DNA from 3 places in the Polaromonas aquatica genome. Region 1 is predicted to be linked to each of the others. Evidence: predicted binding sites of a transcription regulator. Region 1 holds the regulator's gene; each other region holds the start of a gene.

Evidence for each region. The regulator FNR, encoded in region 1, switches genes on or off when oxygen is low (the NO sensors DNR and NnrR bind a similar motif). The targets are predictions, from matches to a motif close to TTGATNNNNATCAA.
Region 2: the regulator FNR is predicted to act here: its motif matches at 1,907-1,920, upstream of mhpA (bifunctional 3-(3-hydroxy-phenyl)propionate/3-hydroxycinnamic acid hydroxylase MhpA).
Region 3: the regulator FNR is predicted to act here: its motif matches at 3,239-3,252, upstream of ACFQND_RS06990 (universal stress protein).

What each region holds. Positions count from the first base shown of each region.
Region 1 is NZ_JBHSRS010000013.1:14,903-21,333, forward strand. It holds gene ccoO (cytochrome-c oxidase, cbb3-type subunit II) at 1-592, shown strand, start outside; gene ACFQND_RS04205 (cbb3-type cytochrome oxidase subunit 3) at 606-743, shown strand; gene ccoP (cytochrome-c oxidase, cbb3-type subunit III) at 755-1,705, shown strand; gene ccoG (cytochrome c oxidase accessory protein CcoG) at 1,777-3,204, shown strand; gene ACFQND_RS04220 (FixH family protein) at 3,240-3,533, shown strand; gene ACFQND_RS04225 (hypothetical protein) at 3,520-3,780, shown strand; gene fnr (fumarate/nitrate reduction transcriptional regulator Fnr) at 3,774-4,493, opposite strand; gene hemN (oxygen-independent coproporphyrinogen III oxidase) at 4,688-6,070, shown strand; gene ACFQND_RS04240 (sulfite exporter TauE/SafE family protein) at 6,070-6,431, shown strand, end outside.
Region 2 is NZ_JBHSRS010000083.1:369,648-376,078, forward strand. It holds gene ACFQND_RS20885 (TRAP transporter large permease) at 1-154, opposite strand, end outside; gene ACFQND_RS20890 (TRAP transporter small permease) at 151-753, opposite strand; gene ACFQND_RS20895 (TRAP transporter substrate-binding protein) at 740-1,765, opposite strand; gene mhpA (bifunctional 3-(3-hydroxy-phenyl)propionate/3-hydroxycinnamic acid hydroxylase MhpA) at 2,089-3,633, shown strand; gene ACFQND_RS20905 (phytanoyl-CoA dioxygenase family protein) at 3,752-4,663, shown strand; gene ACFQND_RS20910 (IclR family transcriptional regulator) at 4,750-5,517, shown strand; gene ACFQND_RS20915 (DHA2 family efflux MFS transporter permease subunit) at 5,589-6,431, opposite strand, start outside.
Region 3 is NZ_JBHSRS010000015.1:132,659-139,089, reverse strand. It holds gene ACFQND_RS07010 (bifunctional acetate--CoA ligase family protein/GNAT family N-acetyltransferase) at 1-770, opposite strand, end outside; gene ACFQND_RS07005 (TraR/DksA family transcriptional regulator) at 927-1,331, shown strand; gene ACFQND_RS07000 (phasin family protein) at 1,367-1,834, shown strand; gene ACFQND_RS06995 (zinc-dependent alcohol dehydrogenase family protein) at 2,074-3,072, shown strand; gene ACFQND_RS06990 (universal stress protein) at 3,324-4,424, shown strand; gene ACFQND_RS06985 (adenosylcobalamin-dependent ribonucleoside-diphosphate reductase) at 4,717-6,431, shown strand, end outside.

The sequences.
Region 1 (6,431 bases):
CGAAAAAGTTGAAACCAACAACCTGCTGATGATTGTCCTGATCCTGTTTGTGGTGGCCGTAGGCGGCATGGTGGAGATCGTTCCGCTGTTCTTCCAGAAGTCCACGACGCAGCCGATCAAGGGCGTGGTGCCTGATTCGCCTCTGAGGCTCGCGGGCCGCGATATTTATGTGCGTGAGGGCTGCTACAACTGCCACTCGCAGATGATCCGGCCGCTGGTTGCGGAAACCCTGCGTTATGGCCACTATTCGGTGGCGGGCGAGTACGTCTACGACCGCCCGTTCCAGTGGGGCAGCAAGCGCACCGGCCCGGACCTGCACCGAGTGGGCGGAAAATACAGCGATGAATGGCAGCGCCTGCACCTGGTGAGTCCGCGCGACCTGGTTCCCGAGTCCATCATGCCGGCCTACCCATGGCTGGAAAAAACGCCAGCGGATGCGGGATCGATCCAGCAGCACATGCAGGCCTTGCGCGTGGCGGGTGTGCCCTATACCGATGCCGAAATCGCCGCAGCACCTGCACAGCTCAAGGACAAGACCGAGCTTGATGCGATGGTGGCTTACCTGCAGGGCCTGGGCCTCGCGCTCAAATAAGGGAGCTCATCAAATGGATATCAATGTACTGCGCAGCCTGGTGACCGTGGCTGCATTTGTTGTGTTCATCGGAATTCTGGTCTGGGCTTACCTCCCCTCCAGAAAAGAACAGTTTGAAGATGCGGCCCAACTGCCGTTCCGGTCTGAATAGGGGTTGTGGCGATGAGCGATTTCACGAACGGATTCTGGCCCTGGTATGTGGCGGCCATCAGCCTGGTGTCCATCCTGGCCTGTGCGTTGCTGCTGTGGCTTGCTGGCAAGGCGACCGTCAAGGTTCAAGCCGGCCAATCCAATGACAACACCACCGGCCACGTGTGGGACGGGGACTTGCGGGAATTGAACAACCCCCTGCCGCGCTGGTGGATGTGGCTGTTCATCCTGACCGTGGTGTTTGCGCTGGGCTACCTCGCCATCTTTCCGGGCCTGGGCAGCTTCAAGGGCTTGCTGAACTGGTCGGCGGACAGCGAACACAGCCAGGATGTCACGCAGTTTCGCGCGGAGGTTGCACCCCTGTATGCCGGGTTTTCCGCCCAGCCTGTCGAGGCGCTGGTAAAAGATGCACGCGCCCTGGCGGTGGGAGAGCGCCTGTTCATGAACAATTGTGCGCAGTGCCATGGCTCGGACGCCCGGGGCAGCAAGTCCTATCCCAACCTGACCAACGCAAATACGGCTTGGCTTGGCGAACGCAGCGCCGCACACATCGTGCAGACAGTGACCAATGGCCGCACCGGCGTGATGCCGCCCATGGCAGAGGCCGTAGGCGGGGAGGCCCAGATGAGCGAGTTGGCCAACTATGTTCTGTCGCTGTCCGGCAGTCCCCACAACGAAATCAAGGCATTCAGCGGCAAGGCCAGGTTTTCGGCCTGTGCTGCATGCCATGGTATCGACGGCAAGGGCAACAAGACCCTGGGCGCACCAAATCTGACGGATGACTACTGGCTACACGGCTGGGGGGAGGCCGCCATTGTCAACATGATCAAAAACGGCAAAACCAATGTCATGCCGGCTCAGGCGCCCAAGCTGACGGCTGACCAGATCCATGTGGTGGCGGCCTATGTGCTGAGCCTTTCCGGCAGCAGTTTCCCTGCACCTGCGGCCACCCCTAAACCCTGAAAATACAGCGTCGCGTGGCACCTCATTCAGACAGATTTTCCCCGGGACAGCCAGTCATTCCGATAGCGGCCGTGAGTAGCCGGGATGCGGCAGTCGCGGCAGATGACTCCTCCGGCATCGTGTCGCTGTACCAGTCAGAAAAGAAGATCTACGCAAAAGGCGTTTCGGGCTGGTTTAACCAATGGCGCTGGGCCATGGTCTGGGCCACGCAACTGGTGTTTTACGGCTTGCCCTGGCTGACTATCAACGATCGGCAGGCCATGCTGTTTGATCTGGGGGCGCGCCGGTTTTATATCTTCAACCTGGTGCTTTACCCGCAGGACCTGATTTACCTGACAGGCCTGCTGGTTATCAGCGCGCTGTCGCTCTTCCTGTTCACGGCGGTGGCGGGCCGGCTTTGGTGTGGCTACGCCTGCCCACAAACGGTTTATACCGAAATTTTCATGTGGGTGGAGCGCAGGATTGAAGGTGACAGGATAGCCCGGATGCGCCTGGATAAGGGCCCCTGGAGTATTGCCAAAATTTTCCGCAAGACTGCCAAGCATGCGGTCTGGATAACGATTGGCTTGTGGACGGGCTTTACGTTTGTCGGTTATTTCACGCCGATTCGCGAGCTGCTGGGCGCGGTTGGAAGCTGGGCTCTGGGGCCGTGGGAATTGTTCTGGGTGCTTTTCTACGGCTTTGCGACTTATGGCAATGCCGGCTGGATGCGCGAGCAGGTGTGCAAATACATGTGCCCTTATGCCCGCTTCCAGAGCGCGATGTTTGACCGCGACACGCTGATCGTTACCTACGACGGCGCGCGGGGCGAGCACCGGGGCTCACGTCGGCGCAGCGAAGCACTGGCCCAGTACCGCGCCAAAGGTCTGGGAGACTGCATTGACTGCGGCCTGTGCGTGCAGGTTTGCCCCACGGGCATAGACATTCGTGATGGCCTGCAATATGAATGCATCAGCTGCTCGGCCTGCATCGACGTGTGCGACAGTGTCATGGAAAAAATGAACTACCCGCGCGGGCTGATCCGCTACAGCACACAGAACGGCATGGACCAGAAACTGTCCCGTTCCGCGATGTTTCGCCGGGTGCGGCGGCCCCGGGTTCTTGTGTACACGGCGGTGCTGGTGGCCATCGGTACGGGGATGCTGTGGGCCTTGCTGGTTCGGCCTTCGTTCAAGGTGGACGTGGTGCGCGACCGTGGCGCGATGGCCCGCCAGGTGGGCCAGGGTCAGATTGAAAATGTTTACGGCCTGCAGATCATGAATGCAACCGAGCATGATCAGCAGTATGTGCTCAAGGTGGAGGGGATGGCGGGAGCCCGGATTGTGTCCGACGCGCAGGTGGTGGTCGACGCCGCCGGTGCGCGCTGGGTTCCGGTGCGGGTGCAGGTGCCGCCCGATGCCGTGGCTGCGGGCTCTCATCCCATTACCTTTGTGATTTCGAAGCAGGGCGCTTCGCAGGATGAAGTCGTCGAAAAATCGGTTTTCCTGGTACCGCGTTAAGGTGTTTTCCTAATATCCTTGTGGAGGACTTTTTCATGAACCCCGCCAGTAGAGACAGTGCAAACATGCTGCATTCGCCTGAAGTCCGCCCATGGTGGAAAGAGCCCTATGTCTGGATGGTGATTGCCGGGCCGCTGTCGGCGGTGCTGGCCTGTATCGTCACTGCGTTCTACATCATGCAGGGGCCGGACGCCGTTGTATCAGAGGACTCTTACCGTGAGGGGCTTGAGATCAGCCGGGAGGTGAATGCGGCAAAACCGCTGATGCAGCCGGCCCAGACGGGCCGCAACCACAGCGCAACCGGGGGAAAAAGCAATGAAAAACCATGACCAGCCTGAAGCCCAGGGTCTCAAACGCTGGGGACTCATCATCTGGCCGGCCTTTTTGGCGGCCTGCCTGCTTGAAGTGCTGGTTTTTTCGATGATTGACCCTGGCGAGATTCATTGGCCAGGCCTTGAGCTGCAGGCAAGCCGCAAGGGCGTTTATACGGTGGCTTTTTTTATGTTTTGGTTTATCGCTGTGATCAGCAATGGCCTGGTGTTATGGCTTGCCGAGCCTGACGCCATCAATCAATGACACTGGGGCACATTGACAATGCGCTTTAGCGCATCGGCGTCCAGGATGTGGATGTTGCGCTGCTTTACCGCAATCACGCCATCATCGGCAAATTTTGAAAACGTGCGGCTCACGGTTTCGAGTTTCATGCCCAGGTAGCTGCCGATTTCCTCGCGTGTCATGCGCAACACCAGTTCGGATTTCGAAAAACCACGTGCCTGCAGGCGCTGCACCAGGTTGAGCAGGAAGGCGGCCAGCCGCTCTTCGGCCCGCATGCTCCCGAGCAGCAGCATCACGCCGTGGTCCCGCACGATTTCCCGGCTCATGATCTTGTGCACGTGGTGCTGGAGGGCATTGACCTCCCTTGAGATTTCCTCAATGCGGTCGAAGGGCATCACGCACACCTCGGCGTCTTCAAGCGCCACGGCATCGCAGGTGTGCTGCTCGTTGACGATGCCATCCAGGCCGATGATTTCACCGGCCATCTGAAAGCCGGTGACCTGGTCCCGTCCGTCTTCAGTCGTGATGCCGGTTTTGAAGAAGCCGCTGCGAATGGCATACAGCGAGGTGAATTTTTCCCCCGTGTGGAAAAGTGCCGCGCCGCGCTTGACGGTCCGCCGGGTTGCCACCAGTTCGTCAACACGGATCAGCTCCTGGGTGTTTAGGCCAACAGGCATGCACAGTTCGCGCAGATTACAACTCGAACAGGCTACTTTGATGGTTTCTTTGAGCATTTGGGGGCAGTGTGAACAGTCCGGTTGGTGTTTAGGTCGTTTTTCCGTGAAAGAGGCGGCATCCGTCGCGAACGCAACGAATCCATGATGTAGATCAGATTATGCCGATGTGGGACTGCGGAGGGTTTGATACAGGTCAAGGCGAGGGCTGATATTTGGCGGCACAGTGTGCATTCTTCCAAGGAAATCAGTTCATGAGTGTTGTTTCGCCCGACCTGCTGCGCAGATTTGACCTGAACGGGCCGCGTTATACCTCCTATCCGACAGCGGACCGCTTTGTCGAGGCCTTTGCTGCGGATGACTATGCACAGGCGCTGTCGCAACGCCATGGCGGCGCCGCAGCCATGGCGTTGCCGCTGTCCCTGTACGTCCACATTCCGTTTTGCGAGTCCCTGTGTTACTACTGCGCATGCAACAAGATCATCACCAGGCATCACGGCAAGGCCGATGAATACCTGCGTTACCTGGGCCGCGAAATCGATTTGCAAGTGGCCCATGCAGGTATTGGTCAGGTCGTGAGCCAGCTGCATCTGGGTGGAGGCACGCCGACTTTCCTGAACGACATGCAGCTCAGGGCATTGATGGCCCTGTTGCGCCGCAGTTTTTCATTTACCCCGGGTGGTGAGTATTCGATTGAAATTGATCCGCGAACCGTCGATGAGGCCCGGCTTGCAGTGCTGGCCGAACTGGGGTTCAACCGGCTGAGCTTTGGCGTGCAGGATTTTGATCCGGCCGTACAGCGGGCAGTGCACCGTGTCCAGCCAGCGGAGCAGGTGTTCGGCCTGGTTGACGCTGCCCGTTCGAAAGGTTTTGAGTCCATCAATGTTGACCTGATTTATGGCCTGCCCATGCAGACGCCGGAATCATTTGACCGGACACTTGAGCAAGTGACGGCATTGCGGCCTGACCGGGTTGCGCTTTATGCCTATGCGCACCTGCCGGAACGTTTCAAGCCGCAGCGCCGCATTGCAACGGCTGAATTGCCCGATGCCTCCGCCAAGATGGCCATGTTTTCCCGTTCACTGGCGGCGTTTGACGCTGCCGGCTATGTTTATGTGGGCATGGATCATTTCGCCTTGCCCGGCGATGCGCTGGCTGTTGCCAAACGGCAGGGCCGCTTGCACCGAAATTTCCAGGGCTACAGTACCCAGCCCGACTGCGACCTGATTGCGCTGGGCGTTTCCGCCATAGGCCGCGTTGGTGCCACCTACAGCCAGAATGCCAAGACGCTGGAAGAGTATTACGACCATCTCGATCAGGGGCGCCTGCCGGTTGTTCGCGGCCTGGCCCTGTCGCGCGATGATCTGCTCAGGCGCGCCGTCATCATGGCATTGATGTGCCAGGGGCAACTGCAGTTTGAGTCCATTGAGCTGGCTTACCTGGTTGATTTCCGGAGTTACTTTGCGGCAGAGATGGAGGCGCTCGCAGCGCTTGCCGATCAGGGACTGGTTCGTTTGAGTGATTCCGGTATCGAGGTAAGTGCCCAGGGCTGGTTTTTTGTGCGCGCTGTCGCCATGGTGTTTGACCGCTATTTGCAGGCTGACCGCAACCGCGCCAGGTTTTCGAAAATCATTTGATGTCTGCGACCCTTCTAGCCACGGCCTTGCTGATGGGGCTTGCCGGAGGGCCTCACTGCGTGGTGATGTGCGGTGCGGCTTGCGCGGGTATGGGACGTGCTGGCGGTGGGGCCAGCACACTGGCCATCTGGGGTTTTCAGGCGGGCAGGGTTGTGGGGTATTCCACCCTGGGCGGCCTGGCTGCTGCATCAATGCAGGGGCTGGGCTGGCTCAGCATTCATTCCGCGGCCCTCAGGCCCGTCTGGACGCTTTTTCATGTGGCTGCGGCCCTGCTGGGGCTGATGCTGCTCTGGCGGGCGCGCCAGCCTGCGTGGCTTGAGGATTCTGCGCGCGCGGTCTGGGGCCGGGTGCGTTCCATTGC
Region 2 (6,431 bases), on a different contig from region 1:
CGCTGGCCAACATCGCCAGCGCCGGTCCCCAGCCAGTTTGCGCGGCGTAACCAGCCACACCAACCACCAGCATGGCAATCCCGACCGGCACTTGCAGCAGGATCAGAACAAACAACGCGACGATACCGATCGCCCCAATCGTCAAGACGCTCATGACTCCACCCTTGAAAGACCGTTATGTTCCGGGGCGAGCGCATTGACGCGCGCCGGGTTGATCAGGTTGGCGACGTCGACTGCGATCATTACGATCTGCACCAGGACTGTCAACCAAAGAACGCCCGCTACGCAATACCAGAAAGGAGCGATCGGGATGTGCAGGATCCAGGTCGTCTCGCGGGCCTGCCCCAACTTGAAGGCGTAGCGCGTGAACTCGTATGCCATTCCGAAAAAGACCAGGCCAGTCAGAACCGAGGCAATGAGGTCACAGAAACGGCCGGCACTCGAACCCAGAAATGAGGCGACAAAGCGAACCGCAATGTTGCTGCGCTCCATCAGGGAGACCGGGAAGCAGCAACTGATGCCGATTGCGATGGCAAGTGATCCCACGTCGCGCACCCCTTCAATCGGATGATTGAAGATGGAGCGCATCAAGCCATCAAGCAGGGTAAGCACCGCGAGGAACATCAGGGCGACCAGCCCAGCAATGGAGATTCCGCTTGCCAGGCGCATTGCCAGCCGTTCACAGGTCATAAGCATCAAAACATCCCTTTTCTGATCAGCAGTTTTCGCGGCGTCAGGCTTACTTGCCTGCACGTACTGCCGCCAGCTCACCCTGCACGAGTTCCAGCAGTTGCTTGTTGCGGGGGGACTTTTCGGTCCAGGTTTTGATGACCGAGTTAAACGCTATCTGAGCGCTTGCAAGGTCTGCTGCTGACGGCGTCACGAGGGTGCGCTTGGGATCATCCGCGAGCCTTTTTACCAGCTCAGCGTTGTAGGTCGTGATGTTTGCATTAAAGAGATTGGCAGTCCACATACCGCTGTGCTTGATGATGGCGTCCTGCGCGGGCTTGGGCAGGCTGTCAAATTTTGACTTGTTCATCAGCATCACTATGGGCAATACACCAAGCTTCACAAAGTAGTGTGAGTTGACGACACGAACGAAGCCAAAATCGAACAACGGGGACGGGTGAGTCGTGGTGCCGTCGATGGTGCCGCGGGCGATGGCTTCAACAACTTCGGTTGTAGCCATACCAATGGGCACTGCGCCAAGTGCGCGCAGGGTTTCCCCCTCGATGGAGCCGGATACGCGGATCTTGCGCCCCTTCAGGTCTGCAAGTGCCCTGATCGGTGTTCGACTGTGGATGCTGTAAGGATCGGTGGTGAAGGTTCCCAACGGTACAAATTGCTCAAACGGGTTTATTTTTTTGGAAGCCATCAGGCGCGTGAACACCAACGTGGCCTCCTGGAGGTCACGAAACAGTCCGGGCAATTCGAATACCTCGGTTTCCGGGAAACGCCCGGGCGAGAAGGACGGGACTATCCACGCTATGTCGGCAATGCCGTCGAGCACCATCTGCGGCTGCTGAACCGGATTGCGGCCCAGTGCGCCATTGGGAAACAGCTCAATCTGAACCGTTCCGCCCGAATCCTTGTTGACGGCTTCAGCGAAGGGCTTGAACACCGTCTTGAACGTTTGCTCCGTGTCCGGGGCGAATGATGCGAAGCGCAGTTTGATGGGGTCAGCATGAGCGCCCCAACTCACAACCGCAGCCAGCGCAATACCAGCCAACTTGACCCAGTTCAATGATTTTTTTACAGATCTCATATCGTCGTCCTTTTCGAGATAAACAGGCAGAGCTTCAGAAATGCAGTCTCAAAAAAATAACTTTTTCAGGAGTTTAAATTTGCTCACTTCGTAATTTTTAAATTTATTATCAAATAGAGATACTGGTGCAAACCCCACTGTTTGATTCAATTGAATTTATAACAATAGTCTCACATTGAGATAAATAGAACATAAATTATGAAGCCGACTCGAATTCCATCTACCTGCCTGAGGGCCCCACTTGTCCATGCGGCGGCCCAGAGGCTCAGTTCCAGTCCGCTCCCAGGCCGAGTCAGTCCAAAGATGAAGAAGAGGGCCTACCCATGACTGCGCCTGAAAGCGCCATGTCGTCGGCAGTTGTTGACGTTGCAATCGTCGGCTATGGGCCCACGGGCGCCACGCTGGCCAATCTGCTCGGCCAGCAGGGCTTGAACGTAGTGGTGCTCGAGCGCGAGCCTGCTCCGCTGGACCTGCCACGTGCAGTGCACTTTGACGGCGAAGTAGCGCGCATCTTCCAGTCCATCGGCCTTGCCACAGAGGTTTTGCATCGGTCACGGTTGTCGGCTGGCATGAAGTACTTCAATGTTGCAGGTGACACGCTGCTGGAGCGCAAACCCAGCCCCCCTTCAGGTCCACAAGGCTGGCCCAACAATGTCATATTCCACCAACCCGATCTCGAGGCCGTGCTGCGTGATGGCGTGGGTCGCTTCGAGAACGTCGACGTGTGTTTAAACACGCAGGTCGAGGGCATCGAAGACCGCAAAGAGCATGCCGGGATACTGGTTCGCGATGCACAAACCCGACAGACGCGCAATGTGCGCGCCCGCTGGGTAGTCGGATGCGACGGTGGACGCTCTATGGTCCGCGAGCTCATTGGCGGCGGCATGGAAGACATGGGCATGCACCAGGCCTGGCTTGTTATCGACGCAGTGATGATCCGGGAGGTCGAGCTGCCCGACATCACCATTCAGTACTGTGATCCGGAGCGTCCCATCACCTACATCCATGTCGTGGGGCAACGACGTCGCTGGGAGATCATGTTGATGCCCGGAGACGATCCGGAGACCATCGTCAGGGATGAAGCCCTGTGGCGTCTTCTGGCGCCGTGGATCAAACCCGGCGATGCAAGGCTGGAGCGACGGGCCATTTATACCTTTCATGCGCTGATCGCCAACCAATGGCGGCATGAGCGACTGATACTCGCTGGAGACGCTGCGCACCTGATGCCGCCCTTCCTGGGCCAGGGTCTGTGCTCAGGCATTCGCGACGCTTCGAATCTGGCCTGGAAGCTCGCCGCAATCTGCCGTGACGCTGACGCAAAATTGCTGGACAGCTATTGCAGCGAGCGTCGGCCGCACGTGCGCGAGTTCGTCCAGACAGCGGTCAGGCTCGGCAGCATCATCCAGACCACCGACCCGCATGTGGCGGCCGAACGCGACCGCCGGATGCTCGCCGGCGATGATGAGATCGTCAATCTCTCCCCGCCACTCGGCCCCGGCGCGCACGGGGGCAGCATGTCGGCTGGAACCCTGGTCCGTCAGCCCCTTCTGAGTGACGGTTCGCGCCTCGACGACATGACCGGACCGCGCTTCGTGCTGTGCGGCGCGACGTTAGCACGCACCCGGCAGACCCAGGCGCTTTGGGCACTGGTCGACACCGGCGCACTGGCCTGGATTTCCGACGAAGCGCTGTCAGGCTGGCTCGAAGAGTTGGGTGCGTGCTGGGTGGTTTTACGACCGGACCGCTACGTGCTCGATCAAGCGACAAACGCAGATGCCCTTGTCAATCTGATTGATCGCTGGTCTGAAGTGATACGCACGGCCGCGCCTGTTTCCAGCAAGTTGCGCCCTGAACCGGTACTGAGTTAAGAATTATTGTGCGGATTTTCGTGAGTGCAGGGTAGCCCACGTCGGCGTGCGAAGTCACAAGGTTGCGTACGGGCAAACCCAAATGTTTCGGTAAATTTCTTTTATGAAGGAGACTGTGATGCAACAAGTAATACAAGATTCCCGTTCGATTGAAGTCCCATCCACCCACCAACCCTTATCGATCCGGTCAGCAACGCAAGTGAGCGATGCGGATGTCCAGGCTTTCGAGCGGGATGGCGTGGTCTGCCTGCGCGGCGTGTTCGACTCAGACTGGTGCGAACTGCTCAAGGAGGCGGCGTTAGAAGCCCTGGACTCCGGCGCCGGTCGCCCGCGCGAAGTGCAGAACAAGACAGCAGGCAGCGGACGTTTTTATTCGAATGTCTACCTCTCAGACCTCGACTGGCGCTTTCGCCTGTTACGTGACCGCTCGCCAGCACCGGAAGTTGCCGCGACCCTGATGCGTTCCGACAGCATCCGTTTTTACTATGACCAGCTCTTCGTAAAAACGCCGTCCGCCGGTGCACCTACACCCTGGCACAACGATCTGCCGTTCTGGCCGTTCCGCGGCAACGACCTGATCTCCATGTGGATTGCACTGAGCCCGGTTACCACGGAAAACAGCGGCCTGCAGTACGTGGCCGGATCGCACCGCTGGGGCAAGATGTTTCGTGCCGTCACGCCGGACTACGATCCAAACCTGGCGGACGAATCCATGCCGGTCTGCCCCGACTACGGCAGTGATGCCGGCGACCAGGCCGGAAAACTCCTGAGCTGGGACATGCAGCCTGGTGATGTGCTGTGCCATCACCCTTTGACCGTGCATGGCGCATCAGGAAACAAATCTACAACCGAGACGCGCATTGGCTTGTCCGTCCGGTTCCTTGGACAGGACGTACAGTGGGATCCACGCCCCCGCACCATGCGCTTGCGCCACGACCCGGGGGTGCAGCCAGGCGAATTCCCTGCGGACGATGTGGCGCTTCCTGTCGTGTGGGAGCGCAGCAGCGGACTGCGTGCGCTGGCAACATAATTGCATCGCCCGAGAATAAAATGCAAAGCTTTCTAACGGCGCGATCAGGGACTGTGACGCGCTTATAGACCACCAGAGGAGCGGAAGTGTCCGATTCAGTAAGCTCCAGCCTCGCACGCACTCTCAGCGTGCTCGACCTTTTTAATGAGAACAAGCAGACGCTGACGGCAGAGGAGATAGTCGACGTATTGGCCGTATCGCGCCCGACCGGTTATCGCTACGTCCGTATTCTGCTTAATGCCGACCTGTTGCAGCAGGTTGGCAACTCCTTGTATGCGCTGGGCCCGAAGATCGTTGTGCTAGATCACTACATCCGCTTCTCAGATCCCGTGCTGCGGGTGTCCCGACCGCTGATGCAGGAGCTGGCGAAAAAAACTGGATTCGACTGCATCACCTCTGGCTGGTTCGGCAACCAGGTACTCGATACCCACCGCGAGTATGGCGCAGTACCGGCACATCTTTTATACGGCCGTGGACGCCCAAGGCCCTTGTTTTTGGGTTCAGCCCCCAAGCTGATCCTGGCTTCATTTTCAAGCCCGCAATTGCGCAAGGTATTCGACCAGCACGGTGAGGAGGCTGTCGCGGCCGGGCTTCCGGGCGATTGGCCGGGCTTTCGCAAGTACTTCGCCGCGATCCGCCGTGCCGGGCATTACCTTTCCGTCGGCGAGCTGCAGTCACAGTACGCCTCTGTAGGAGCGCCCATTGTCAGCCCCAAGGAAAGCCTTTGGGGCTCACTTTCGATTGTGTTCGACAAGAGCCGGCTGAGCATCATCGATACCGACAAACTCACCGGCTTGACAATCGAAACAGCTCAGGCCATCAGTACCCGCATAGCAATGGGCGCTGATGCTTGACACGAGATGGTCACCACCCGGGTGAAAACTATCGACAGGCCACCCCGGTGCTGCGCCTGGCCTGCTGTCGCTCACTCAGCAGCATCCGTCACAGCAGCAGGCTCGCCCTGCGGGCCCGTGCCGATGGCAGTGCCCGGCCTGAGCAACACTGCCCCCAGCACACCCGCCACGGCGGCAAACACCGCGCCGATCACAAACGCCAGCTGGTAGCCGCCGTTGAGTGCCGCCAGCGCGCCTGCGCCCGACATGGCCAGGCCATCGGTACGCGCAGCGGCCAGGCTGGCCAGTACTGCAAGCCCCAGCGCGCCGCCCATCATGAAAGAGGTGTTGACCACGCCTGACGCAATGCCGGACTCACTGGGGTCCACATCGCTCATGGCGGCAAGCAGCACCGGATTGAAGGCCATGCCGGCGCCCAGGCCAAGCAGCAGCATGCCGGGAAGAACGTCTGCAACAAATTGCCCGCCGACCGGTGCCCTGGCAAACAGGGCCAGGCCCACGGCGGCCAGCAGCAGCCCCGCCGCGAGAGGCGCCCGGATGCCGAAGCGCATGACGATTTTGGCGGACAGGCCCAGCGAGAACGCGGCCATGATCAGGTTCGCGGGCAGGAAGCCGAGCCCGACCTGCATGGCGCTATAGCCCAGCACAAGTTGCATGTACAGCGCTGAGATAAAAAACCATGCAAACATGGCTGCCGCCCAGAGCACGCCGACCACGTTGGCCGTGGCGACATTGCGCAAGCGGAACAAACCCAGGGGCATCAGCGGTGTCTGCACACGAGATTCAATGGACAGGAACATGGCGAGCAATACGACGGCCACGCCCAGCAGGCCAAGCGTCTGCACAGACGTCCAGCCCGCCTCATTACCGTTGACGATTCCATAGACCGCCAGCATCAGCGAGCTGGTGACCGT
Region 3 (6,431 bases), on a different contig from region 1:
TGCGAAGCGGCGGCCCTGGCGCCATCAGGCGCCCGTCCAGCCTTGACCATGATCAAGGGCTTGTTGCGCGCGGCCGCCCGCGCGGCCGACATGAACTTTCGCGCCGCCTTGATCGATTCCGCATACATCAAAATGGCCCGGGTCCCCGGCTCGCTGGCCAGGTAGTCGATCACGTCGCCGAAATCTACATCGGCGCTGTCGCCCAGCGAGATAAAATGTGAAAAACCGATACCCCGACTGTTAGCCCAGTCCAGCATGGCAGTCGCCAGCGCGCCCGACTGGGTCACAAAGGCCAACCGGCCCGGTTCCGCATTACCCGGCGCAAAGCTTGCATTGAGGTGGGCGCCAGGGACCAGCGCGCCTATGCAATTCGGTCCCAGAATGCGCAGCAGGTAGGGCCGCGCAGCGTCCAGCATGCGCTGCTCCAGCGAAAGACCATCGTCGCCTGCTGGCTGTTTCAGGCCTGCCGTGAGCACCATGGCGGCACGTGTTCCCTTGCGCCCCAAGGCAGCAATCAACCCCGGCACAGTGGTTGCCGGTGTGCAAATCACGGCCAGGTCAGGCGCCTGCGGCAGCGATTCGATATCTGGCCAGGCCTGCTCACCTCCGACACTCGCATGCCGGGCATTGACCGGCCAGACTGGTCCCTGAAACCCTCCAAGCTTGAGGTTGCGCAGCACAACCGCCCCTAAGCTGCCTTCACGGTCGGAGGCTCCGATCACAGCCACCGAAGCGGGCTGGAGCAGGGCTTCGAGATTGCGTACGCTCATGAATATCCTTGAACTCCGATGGGTCATCCCGCCTGATAACTTCAGGTTAACGCAATGATCACGCCATCACTTGCGCCAGATCAAGGACCGAACGCTTGCGCGCCAGAAAATGACCTTTAAGTAGGACCATTCAGTACGACCAATGAGGAAATTCCTGTGGACACATACAACAGTAGCCTGGCCCCCCGATTCAGCCAGCTTCTTGCTCAACGCGAGGCGGAATTACGCGCCATCCTGCGCGCTGGAGGGAGTCTGGCTGACCAGGGGGAACGAGCTGCGCCGCATGATGTCATGGACTTCAAGGATATGGCCACGGAACAGTCACTGTCCACGATCAGCGAAGCCAAAGCGGAGCATGCCGCCCAAGATCTGGCGCAAGTTCTCGCGGCCCGCCGCCGCCTTGAAGACGGCAGCCGCGGCAAAGCTTCGAGCTATGGCCGTTGCCTTGATTGCGGCGAAGCGATCGACCTGCGGCGGCTCTCGGCACTACCGGAAACACCTTATTGCACCGCATGCCAATCCATTCACGAGCAGGCGCGATCACCAGCCCTGCGACATTGATCCCGTCACCGCCAACCACCCCGAAAGGAGCCCTCATGAGTACAAAAACTTCCCACGCCGCCCCGTCCACCGAGACTATGACCGCCAGATCGGCGCCCTGGAACCTGCTGGCCGACCTTGGTCGCCAACAGCTTATTCTGGCAACTGAAAGCGCCTGCGCCGTATTTCGCGGCTCCGAAGCCATGCGGAAAATCCAGCAGCAAGCCGCGCATCATGCTTCGGTGCATCATGAGGCGGTCGCGCAGAAGCTGCGCAGTCAGAGCGAACCATCCGATTGGCTGGCCATTCAGTCGGAGTTGATGCGCTTTGACCTGCAAGGCGCGACCCAATATTGGCAGCAGTTGGCTGCTGCGATGATCAAGACGCAAGTCGATATGGCGACTTGCGGCACTCATCTGCTCCATACAGCACCCGAGAATGGCCTGAAGCCGGCATTCGAGGCCTGGCAAGCGATCTTGCATAACTCGCTGAACGGCACAGCAAACCAGGCAAACACGCACTGACCGCCAGTCGGGCCTCAGTTCGGGTGCACATAACCATCCGGTGCAACCTGAATAAATGTGGATACCTCTGAAGCACTTTGGTGTATCAAGTAGCGTGGAGTTTGCACTTTTGATCAGGGTATGTGGAGCCTGACGCCCTGCCCTTGGCAAAAAAAAACGGCATCGGCACACAGACATAGGTTGTTCGAATCGATATGGTGCAATGCCGCAGGGATTGATCGCACCGACCCCAAACTGGAATTCAGCCCATGATGCGCGCGATGGTTCTGCACAAACCTGGCGAGGCGCTACGCCTGGAGAAGCGCCCGGTTCCCGAGCCGGGGCCGGGTGAAGTGCGTCTGCGTGTCGAAGCGTGTGCGGTGTGTCGTACCGACCTGCATGTCGTTGACGGGGAGCTACCGTTGCTGCATCTGCCGCTGGTACCTGGCCACGAGATCGTCGGCATTGTCGAGTGCATCGGAGATGGTGTGTCTGAGCTGGTCCCTGGCGATCGTGTCGGAGTGCCTTGGCTCGCGCACACCTGCGGACATTGCGCCTTCTGTCGCTTGGGCCGCGAAAACCTTTGCGACCAGCCATTGTTCACCGGCCACGGACGCGATGGCGGTTTCGCCACGCATGTGGTCGCTGAAGCCGCTTTCTGCCTGCCGTTGACAGTGCTGACAGATGCGGTTCACGTTGCGCCATTGATGTGTGCCGGGCTGATCGGCTGGAGATCGTTGCGTATGGCCGGCGATGACGCCCTGAAACTCGGCATTTACGGCTTTGGCGCGGCTGCGCACCTGATTACCCAGGTTGCGCTACACCAGGGTAGGAACGTCCACGCGTTCACCCGCACCGGCGATATACAGGCACAGAAGTTTGCCCGCTCGTTAGGCGCAGTGTGGGCCGGCGGATCGGATGAGACGGCATCCGAACTTCTGGATGCTGCCATTATCTTTGCGCCTGTCGGCGAGTTGGTACCCCTCGCGCTACGCGCGGTGCGCAAGGGTGGCCGCGTCGTCTGCGGCGGGATCCACATGAGCGACATCCCGTCTTTCGCATACAGGCTGCTGTGGGAGGAGCGGCAATTACTATCAGTAGCCAACCTCACACGTGCCGATGCGGCGGAGTTTCTCCGCTTCGCATTGAAGGTGCCTTTGCGCGTTGTAACGACAACCTATCCGCTGGAGAACGCCAATGAAGCGCTGGACGATTTGCGGGCGGGTCGACTGCTAGGTGCTGCCGTGCTGGTACCTTGAGCTGATCTGAAAATTCAGTGAGCGAATGTCTTGAAGGCATGCCCGGAAGGCCCCCGAAAGTCCCAATGAAACGGCTGGAGAAAGCACTCTCACCCCCTCAATTCCGCCCTGACCACTTCTGCGACGAAAGAAATTTTCCAATCAGGCTCACATTGCCGGTTCGCACTTGACTTTCATCAAAGGTGGATCCGCGGTCTATGCCATCCTCGGTCATGCGTATCCAGGTTCTGGCACGATAGGAAAGGCAAAGAATGTTCAGCAACATCCTCGTTCCATTCGACGGAAGTTCAACTGCTGAGAATGCGTTGCACGTCGCCATTGGCCTGGCAGATCGAAAAGCCACCAAACTGACGTTGCTGTATATCCTGAATGAATATGCCGCGATTGGTGAAATGCAAATGGCATCGCCTTCGCTGTACCTCACTCATATGGAGGGGCTGCGCCGCCACGGTAACGAAGTGCTGGAAGAAGCCAGGATCATCGCCGCGAGTGCCGGTATTGAAGCTCGTGTGATTCTGTGCGAAACCAGGGTTCGACGAGCGGCAGACGCAATTTGTGAAGAAGCAGCCAAAGGCTACGATGCCGTAATCATGGGAACGCATGGCCGTCGCGGTTTGCAGAAGCTGATGCTTGGCAGCGATGCAGAACGCGTATCTCGCGCCTGTACCATTCCTGTATTACTGGTGCCCCAGGTGAGTACCCCGTATGCCATCGACTCACCTTTTGAATCGATGGCACAACACTTGGAAGCGGCGCGCATCAGGGCAAGAATTCCGGATGATGCACCGCGAGTCCTGCCCAAGCCGCGCATGGAAGGCGGCATGCCACTTTTGAGCGCACTGAAATTGCGTCGCTCTGTACGCACATTCCAGTCCAGGCCGCTGCAGCCTCAAATATTGTCTGATTTGCTATGGGCTGCGTTCGGGATCAACCGCCCTGGTGATAATAGAACTGCTCCGTATTGGCGACACGTGAAGGTGATCGAAATCTATGTAACAACGGCAGAAGGAACATGGGTCTATGAACCGGCACGGCATCGCCTGCTTCCATGCAGCACCGAGGACCTTCGCGATCGCACGGGAACGCAAGACTTTGTCGCCTTGGCGCCGGTGAACCTCGTTTATGTTGCCCATGGGGAGCGGATGACAAACCTTTCCATGCAGGATCAGCGTATCTATGCTGGCGTGGACGCCGCATTCATAGGACAAAACGTGTATCTGTTTTGCGCCTCGGAAGGCCTTGCCTGTGTTTTTCGTGGTGCGCTGGATCCGGTGATGCTTGCCCGAACCCTTAATTTGCCAGAAGGCCAGTTCGTAACGTTCGCTCAGACGGTAGGTTTCGCGCCAATGTGATGCAGCGGTCCTATGCACAACGCTCCTGTCGATTAGTGGTCTGGGATCCGGAATGCTACGGAGTCGTTGAGCGGCTGTCCATGAAGTACGCAGCTATTCACAAGCAACTGGCCTGACGGAGTCGACTTTGGGGCTGGCGCCAGGTCTGTTCATGGCCTTGATTTCACCCAGGCACCATCCACCTGGCCGTGGATGGCGTCAAGTGGCGAACTGGTTCGTTCGGTGCAAGAATCAGGGCATCGGTTGCTGGGCGGTATTCCGTTCAGCACAGCTTGTCTAAGGAGCGCGGGACATGAAACGTGATCGTATTGGCCGGTCTCAGGATCTGACGGTCACCCAACCCATCAGCCTGGACGTTCTGAAGGAGAAGTACCTCAAATCCGGCGAATCCGGCATGGAAGATGTATACCTGCGCGTGGCGCGCGCCCTGGCCTCGGTCGAGCCCGAGACAGAACGAGCAAAACACGAGGAGATGTTTCTCGAAAACCTGCGCGTTGGCGCCATCGGTGCTGGCCGCATCATGAGCGCTGCAGGAACCTCCATACAGGCAACCCTTATCAACTGTTTTGTCCAGCCGGTGGGTGACTGCATCCAGGGCACTGACGACGGAGGCTTTCCCGGTATTTACGAGGCGCTGCGTGAGGCGGCCGAAACCATGCGGCGCGGTGGCGGTGTGGGTTACGATTTTTCGCGAATTCGACCGCGCGGTGCGGAGGTCAAGACCACGGCGTCGATGGCGTCGGGTCCGTGCAGTTATATCAATGTGTTCGACCAGTCGTGTGCCACTGTGGAAAGCGCTGGTGCGCGGCGCGGCGCGCAGATGGGTGTGCTGCGCATCGACCATCCCGACGTGCACGAATTCATCACAGCCAAGCGTACACCGGGTCGTTGGAACAACTTCAATGTCTCCGTAGGCGTGCCGGACACCTTCATGCACGCGCTTGCCGAAGGACATCCCTGGGAGCTGGTGCACAAGGCCAAACCTGGCGCCCAACTGATCTCGCAGGGCGCGTTCCAGCGTGCAGACGGCCTGTGGGTTTACCAGACGGTGGCGGCGCGCGCGTTGTGGGACACAGTAATGCGCTCGGCCTATGATTTTTCCGAGCCCGGCATCCTGTTTCTGGACCATATCAACCGGGACAACAACCTGCGCTACTGCGAGGAGATTGCGGCGACCAATCCCTGCGGCGAGCAACCGCTGCCGCCCTATGGCTGCTGCGACCTGGGGCCCATCATCCTCACGCATTTTGTGCATCATCCCTTCGGTTTCAGTGGTACTCCGGACTTCGATTTCGAGGCTTTCGCCAAGTCGGTGACGACCCAGGTACGTGCGCTCGACAACGTGCTGGATGTCACTTTCTGGCCGCTGCCGCAGCAGAAAGCCGAGGCCTCCGCCAAGCGCCGCATAGGAGTCGGTTTCACCGGCCTGGGCAATGCACTGGCCATGCTCTGCCTGCGCTACGACCTGCCGGAGGGCCGCGAGATGGCCGCGCGCATTGCCGTAGGCATGCGCGATGCAGCCTATGCTGCATCGGTGGAATTGGCAAAGGAAAAGGGTGCGTTTCCGAAGTTCGATGCGACAGGCTATCTTGCCGCCGGCACCTTTGCCAGTCGCTTGCCACTAGCCCTGCAGCAGCTCATCCGTGCGAACGGCATCCGCAACAGCCATCTGTTGTCGATTGCACCGACCGGCACCGTCAGCCTGGCGTTTGCCGACAATGCGTCGAACGGCATCGAGCCTCCATTCTCGTGGGTGTACCGGCGCAAGAAACGCGAGTCCGACGGCGGCACCACCGACTACGCAGTGGAAGATCACGCCTGGCGCTTGTTCCGCAAACTCGGCGGCAATATAAAGCAACTGCCCACCTACTTCGTCTCAGCTCTGGAGATGTCCGCAGCCAGCCACATCGCCATGATGGAGGCGGTGCAACCCTTCGTTGATACGGCTATCTCCAAGACTATTAACGTCCCGGCGGACTATGCATACGAGGACTTCAAGGGCCTGTA